Regions from separate parts of the Rhizobium sp. R86522 genome, predicted to be linked through region 2. Evidence: predicted binding sites of a transcription regulator. Region 2 holds the regulator's gene; the other holds the start of a gene.
The links. The regulator HrcA, encoded in region 2, represses chaperone genes, less so after heat shock. The targets are predictions, from matches to a motif close to GTTAGCACTCNCNNNNNGNGAGTGCTAAC.

Region 1: groES (co-chaperone GroES) is a predicted target of HrcA. The motif match lies at 1,914-1,942, and genes of this name have one in related genera.

Annotation. Positions count from the first base shown of each region.
Region 1 is NZ_JAXHBX010000001.1:2,782,440-2,785,850, forward strand. Features, by position in the region: gene chrA (chromate efflux transporter) at 1-822, opposite strand, end outside; gene SJY08_RS13635 (chromate resistance protein ChrB domain-containing protein) at 819-1,640, opposite strand; gene groES (co-chaperone GroES) at 2,002-2,298, shown strand; gene groL (chaperonin GroEL) at 2,368-3,411, shown strand, end outside.
Region 2 is NZ_JAXHBX010000001.1:3,433,920-3,437,330, forward strand. Features, by position in the region: gene grpE (nucleotide exchange factor GrpE) at 24-650, opposite strand; gene hrcA (heat-inducible transcriptional repressor HrcA) at 756-1,844, opposite strand; gene rph (ribonuclease PH) at 2,016-2,732, shown strand; gene SJY08_RS16615 (VOC family protein) at 2,746-3,150, shown strand; gene rdgB (RdgB/HAM1 family non-canonical purine NTP pyrophosphatase) at 3,164-3,411, shown strand, end outside.

The sequences.
Region 1 (3,411 bases), 650 kb from region 2:
TTTCAGCCAGGCATAGTGATCGACGGCGACCTGGGCGACATAGGCGAGCACAGCATAGGCGCCGCCGAAGGTGACGAGCGCCATCTTCGAGAAGAAGCTCTGGATTTCGGGAAGTGCCGTTTCCGGCAGCAGCAGCCACAGAAGTGGCAGGGGTGCGAGCCAGACGGCGACCCAGAAGAGGAGCGTTGCGAGTTGGCTGAACAGAGGCGGACGGACGCCAATCTCTTGCGAGTTCTCTTCCGCCGCAGATGACGCGCCCCGCGCATGGAGCAGGCCGATCAGGGCAGCCGCAAGCACGACGAGGGGGAACGGCACCGAGAAGAGGAAAAGGGCAAGGAATGCACCTGCGGCCAGCCATCGGTGGAAGCTTGTCTTCAGGGCCCGCTTGCCGATGCGGATGACGGCTTCCACGACGATTGCAAGCACTGCGGCCTTCAGGCCGAAGAACAGGCCGGCGACAAGGCTCGCCTCCTGATAGAGCGCATAGAGCGTCGAGAGGCCGAGGATGACGGCGAGGCCTGGCAGAACGAAAAGAAGGCCGGCAACGATGCCGCCGCGCACGCCATGCAAGAGCCAGCCGATATAGGTGGCGAGCTGCTGGGCTTCGGGGCCAGGCAGGAGCATGCAGTAGTTCAGGGCATGGAGATAACGGGCCTCGTCGACCCAGCGTTTTTCCTCGACGCAGATTTTATGCATCAGCGCGATCTGCGCCGCCGGGCCGCCGAAGGACATCAGGCCGATACGGGCGAAGGCGGAGACGAGTTCGGGAAATGTCGGCTTGATGTCGCTGATCTTGTCCGGGGTTCCGACCGCAATGCTCATGGCTTTCCCTCACTGCGCGGACCGCGAACGATCCAGTCATGCTTTTCATCCATGGCGTCACGTGCCCATCGATAAAGGGCATCATAGATCACGAGCCCCTGCTCCAATTGTTGAAGGTCGTTGGCATGAAGCCTCGACAGCCCAAGCGATACCGCCAGCAGGCCGGCGGCCTCCGGCGCGAGATCGAGCCGGTTGGTATCGGCGGCACGGACGATGCGTGCCAGTGTCTGAAGCGCGGGCGTTTCCAGCCCGAATTCGGCAAGCATGGTGTCAAAGGTGCAAAGCTCGCCACGATGGCTCCAGAAGCCTCCCTCCATATCGAAAGGTAGCCCGTCAAACCTCTCGGCAACGGCGTCCACCTCCGAGGGAGACACGAAGAGGAAGCGGGCGAAAGGATCAACGAAACGGCGGATCAGCCAGGGACAGGCGATCCGGTCGATCTTTGGCCGGTGGCGCGTAACCCAGAGTGTCCCACCGGTGTGGATCGGAAGACGCGCCAAGGGAACGCACGGAAGGCCGGCCTCAGCCCAGCCCAGCGTGCCGCCCTCCAGAATTTCTGCAGATATGCCCTGCAGGCGGAGATGGGCTGCCACGCCCTCACTGAGCTTTCGCCCCTTCTGGCAGATGACCACGACCGGGGATTTGATCTCTGTCGCCCAGCGCTCGACCGTCCTGTAATCACGGCGTACGGCGGTGGGCAAAAGGAAGGGATCGGCTTCGACATCCTCGTCGACGCGCACGTCCACGAGAAGGGGCGACTGGGATGATCCAAGCAAGCGAAAGAGTTTGTCTGCGAAAATTGCGCCAAAGGGTGCCATGGTCGAGGTCCGTTGTCTGGAGAAGGACGGATGCGAAATTCCGGCATGGCGCCTCATGGAGGTTTCGCGCACTCCACGACTGAACTTTTTCAGATCTGGATGGGACTGTCAAACAGTTCAACGGCTTGCATGGCCATCGCATTGGCCCTCAGCATCAGGGTGCTGCCGCCCACCGCGTTCGTCGGCTGAAGGCGTCTCAGAAAAGAGCACGGAGCGCGGATGATTTTCATCGACGCGCTTGACTCGTCCGCAGGCTGTTCTTATCTCAGCCTCGCTGGCACTCTCCAGGGGGGAGTGCTAACAAATTCCGATGCGATGCCCTCCAGGGATCGCGAGTGTCATTTGATCGAGGGATTAGACAATGGCAAGCACCAATTTCCGTCCGCTGCACGACCGCGTTGTAGTCAAGCGCGTCGAGTCCGAAGAAAAGACCAAGGGCGGCATCATCATTCCTGACACTGCCAAGGAAAAGCCGGCTGAAGGCGAAGTCATCGCTGTTGGCCCGGGCGCCCGCGACGAAAGCGGCAAGCAGGTTGCTCTCGACGTCAAGGTCGGCGACCGCGTCCTGTTCGGCAAGTGGTCCGGCACCGAGGTCAAGCTCGATGGCGTCGACCTGCTGATCATGAAGGAAGCCGACATCATGGGCGTCATCGGCTGATTTCAGCGCGATCACCCCTCTTCCTTTTTAACCAAGTCAACAATGGGCTAGAAGCCCGGGAGTTTGAACATGGCTGCTAAAGAAATCAAGTTTGGCCGCACCGCGCGCGAAAAGATGCTGCATGGCGTCGACATCCTCGCAGACGCCGTGAAGGTAACGCTCGGCCCGAAGGGTCGTAACGTCATCATCGACAAGTCCTTCGGCGCACCGCGCATCACCAAGGACGGTGTATCGGTTGCCAAGGAAATCGAACTGGAAGACAAGTTCGAGAACATGGGCGCCCAGATGGTCCGCGAAGTTGCTTCGAAGACCAACGACATCGCCGGCGACGGCACCACGACCGCAACCGTTCTTGCCCAGGCCATCGTTCGCGAAGGCAACAAGGCCGTTGCTGCCGGCATGAACCCGATGGACCTGAAGCGCGGTATCGATCTGGCCGTTCTCGAAGTCGTCAAGGACCTTCAGGCCAAGGCCAAGAAGATCTCGACTTCGGAAGAAGTTGCCCAGGTCGGCACGATCTCGGCAAACGGCGATACGCAGGTCGGCAAAGACATTGCCGAAGCCATGCAGAAGGTCGGCAACGAAGGCGTTATCACCGTCGAAGAAGCCAAGACCGCTGAAACCGAACTCGAAGTCGTCGAAGGCATGCAGTTCGACCGCGGCTACCTGTCGCCCTACTTCGTGACCAACCCGGAAAAGATGGTCGCCGATCTCGACGACGCTTACATCCTGCTGCACGAAAAGAAGCTCTCGAACCTCCAGGCCATGCTGCCGGTTCTCGAAGCCGTCGTTCAGACCGGCAAGCCGCTCGTCATCATCGCTGAAGACGTCGAAGGCGAAGCTCTTGCTACGCTCGTCGTCAACAAGCTGCGTGGCGGCCTGAAGATCGCTGCCGTCAAGGCTCCTGGCTTCGGCGATCGCCGCAAGGCCATGCTGGAAGACATCGCCATCCTGTCGGGCGGCACTGTCATCTCGGAAGACCTCGGCATCAAGCTCGAGTTTGTTACCCTCGACATGCTCGGCCGCGCCAAGAAGGTCTCGATCACCAAGGAAAACACCACCATCGTTGATGGTGCTGGCCAGAAGTCGGACATCGAAGGCCGCGTTGCCCAG
Region 2 (3,411 bases):
CATTCACGCGATATCACGTCTGCTCACGCCTTGGCGGCATCCTCGGCTGCGGCTTCCTTCGGACCGCCCTTGGCAACACCGACCATGGCCGGGCGCAGCACACGCTCGCCGATGGCGTAGCCAGCCTGAACGACCTGGACGACTGTGTTGTTGGGCACGTTCGGATTGGGCACCTCGAACATCGCCTGATGGAAGTTCGGATCGAACTTCTGGCCTTCCGCCTCGATCTTGCGCACGCCATGGCGCTCGAGCGTTGCCAGCATACCGCGCTCGGTCATTTCGACACCTTCGATCAGAGCGGTGACGGTCGCGTCTGCGGCGGCACGAGCCTCGTCCGGCAGCGTCTCAATCGCGCGTCGCAGGTTGTCGGAAACGGAGAGCATGTCGCGGGCGAAGCCGGTGACCGCATAGGACTTGGCATCCTTGATTTCGCGGTCGGTGCGGCGGCGCAGATTGTCCATTTCAGCGGCCAGGCGCAGGAAACGGTCGCGCAAATCGGCGTTTTCTGCCTTCAAAGCGTCGATCGGATCATTCTCCTGCGCGGACCCGGCCTCGCTTTCGTTCGCAACCTGTCCTTCTTCGGTGGTCGCGGTTGCTTCTGCCTCGGTAGCTGCCGCGTCAGGTCCGTTCTTGTTGGTTTCTTCGGTCATGACGTTCTCCGGATGATGTCTCGTTTTCGAAGCTCAAAGCTTTCGAATGCGTGCCCGATATCAGGGTTTGACGAGAAAAAATCAAGGGTTTGTCGGGAAATTGGCTCAGCGCGCGCCGCGCGAGAGCCTCGCCATCAGCTGAGCGGTGTAATCGACCATCGGCACTATGCGCGAATAGTTGAGGCGGGTCGGACCAATCACGCCGACGGCGCCGACGATACGGTCTTCGCCATCACGATAGGGTGCGACGATCAATGAGGAGCCGGAGAGCGAAAAAAGCTTGTTTTCTGATCCGATGAAGATCCGGACCCCCGGGCCGCTTTCGGCCAGATCAAGGATTTCGATCAAGCTTTCCTTGCGCTCCAGATCATCGAAGAGCAGGCGCAGGCGATCAATGTCCTCAGAGCCGGCAAGACCTTCGAGCAGATTGGCGCGACCGCGGACGATCAGGCGGGCGGGCTGCTTTTCGGCCACTTCGCCCGACCAGACAGCGAGGCCGCGCTCGACCAGATCCTGGGACAGGGTGTCGAGCTCGGTCGCCACCTGGGACTTCAGGCTTTCAATCTGGCCACGCAGTTCGCGCAGCGTCTGACCTGCCAGGTTGGCGTTCAGGAAATTGGCCGCCTCGGTCAACTGCGAGGCCGTGATGCCTGCCGGCAGTTCGATGATGCGGTTCTCGACCTGATTGTGCTCGCCGACGAGAACGGCGAGCGCCTTGGTCGGTTCGAGCCGAATGAATTCGACATGCTTGAGAACGGGATCGTTCTTTGCCGAGATGACAAGACCGGCGCCACGCGACAGGCCGGACAGCATGCGGCTTGCCTCGGTCAGCATGGCCTCCATCGGCTGATCGGCACCGGAAGGCCTGATCTGACGCTCGATTTCGTCGCGCTCGCCTTCGGAAAGATCGCCGATCTGCATGAAGGCGTCGACGAAGAAGCGCAGGCCGGCCTGCGTGGGCAGGCGTCCAGCGCTGATATGCGGCGCGTAGATGAGGCCGAGTTCTTCGAGATCACTCATGACGTTGCGCACGGAGGCCGGCGACAGCGACATGGGCAATAAGCGCGAAAGATTACGCGAACCGAGCGGATCGCCGCTGTCGAGATAGGTCTCGACGATACGGCGAAAGACCTCCCGGGAGCGGTCGTCCAGGGAGGCGGACACGTCTGCGACGGTCGTCTTCGGTGATGCCATTATCGGAGCGAACATGATCTCAGAGGTTTCATGCAAGAAATATAGTCACTGCTTACGGGATGACCAAGGGGTATTTCGCCGCGCGCAAGGCTCTCTGCGCTGCGGCATGGTTTTTCTTTGCAAATAAGCTGCTCCGTCCTTAGAAGGCAACTAACAACCCAGGAGATTGCAATGCGGCCATCCGGCAGAAAAACCGATCAAATGCGCAAGGTTTCATTCGAGCGCAACTTTTCCAAGCATGCAGAAGGCTCCTGCCTGGTGAAGTTCGGCGACACGCATGTGCTGTGCACCGCGAGCCTGGAAGAGAAGACCCCGCCGTGGCTGCGCAATTCGGGCAAAGGCTGGGTGACGGCGGAATACGGCATGCTGCCGCGCGCCACCGGTGATCGCATGAAGCGCGAGGCCGCCTCGGGCAAGCAAAGCGGCCGTACCCAGGAAATCCAGCGCCTCATCGGCCGGTCCCTGCGGGCGATCGTCGATCTCGAGGCTCTCGGCGAACGCCAGATCTCGATCGACTGCGACGTTATCCAGGCGGATGGCGGCACGCGCACGGCGGCGATCACCGGCGCCTTCATTGCCCTGCATGACTGCCTGAAGTGGATGGAAGCCCGCAGCATGATCAAAGTCGAGAAGGTCCTCAAGGATCATATCGCGGCCGTTTCGTGCGGCATCTTCGCAAGCCAGCCTGTGATCGACCTCGATTATCTGGAAGACTCGGCTGCCGAGACGGACGCCAACTTCGTCATGACTGGCTCTGGCGGCATCGTCGAGATCCAGGGCACGGCAGAAGGCAAGCCGTTCAGCCAGGACGAGTTCCTCACGTTGCTTGGTCTGGCGCGGAACGGCATCGACGAACTGGTGGCGCTGCAGAAGCAGACAATCGCCTGAGAAGAAGGGCCGCATGATCGAAGGGATCCTCGAAACCGCACTCTATGCGGACGATCTGGACAAGGCAGAGGCGTTTTATGACGGCGTCCTCGGCCTTGAAAAAATCCGCCGTGGCGGCAACCGGCATATCTTCTATCGGTGCGGGTCCGGCGTCCTTCTGATCTTCAATCCGGCAGAAACGGAGACACCCATCGCCGACGACCCCTTCCCTGTCCCGACCCACGGGACGAGGGGCACTGGCCATGTCTGTTTCATCGTCCGTCACGACGATCTCGATGCCATGCGCAGTCGGCTGCAGCAGGCCGATATACCGGTCGAATCCGAACTGACATGGCCGAACGGCGCATGCTCGATCTACTTCCGCGATCCGGCCGGAAACAGCCTGGAATGCGCGTCCCGCACCCTTTGGACTTCTTGAACGGACCTATCGCATGCGCAAACTCGACACCCGCACCATCATCGTTGCCAGCCACAATGCCGGCAAGATCGCTGAAATCGCCGACCTGATCGGCCCCTTCGGCTTTTCTGCCAAATCGGCCAAGGACCTTGCCTTCGTCGAGCCAGATGAAACCGGTACGACTTTCGAGGAAAATGCCGCGATCAAGGCGCTCGCCTCTGCCAAGGCTTCGGGGCTGCCTGCGCTCTCGGACGACAGCGGCCTCGTCATCGATGCGCTCGA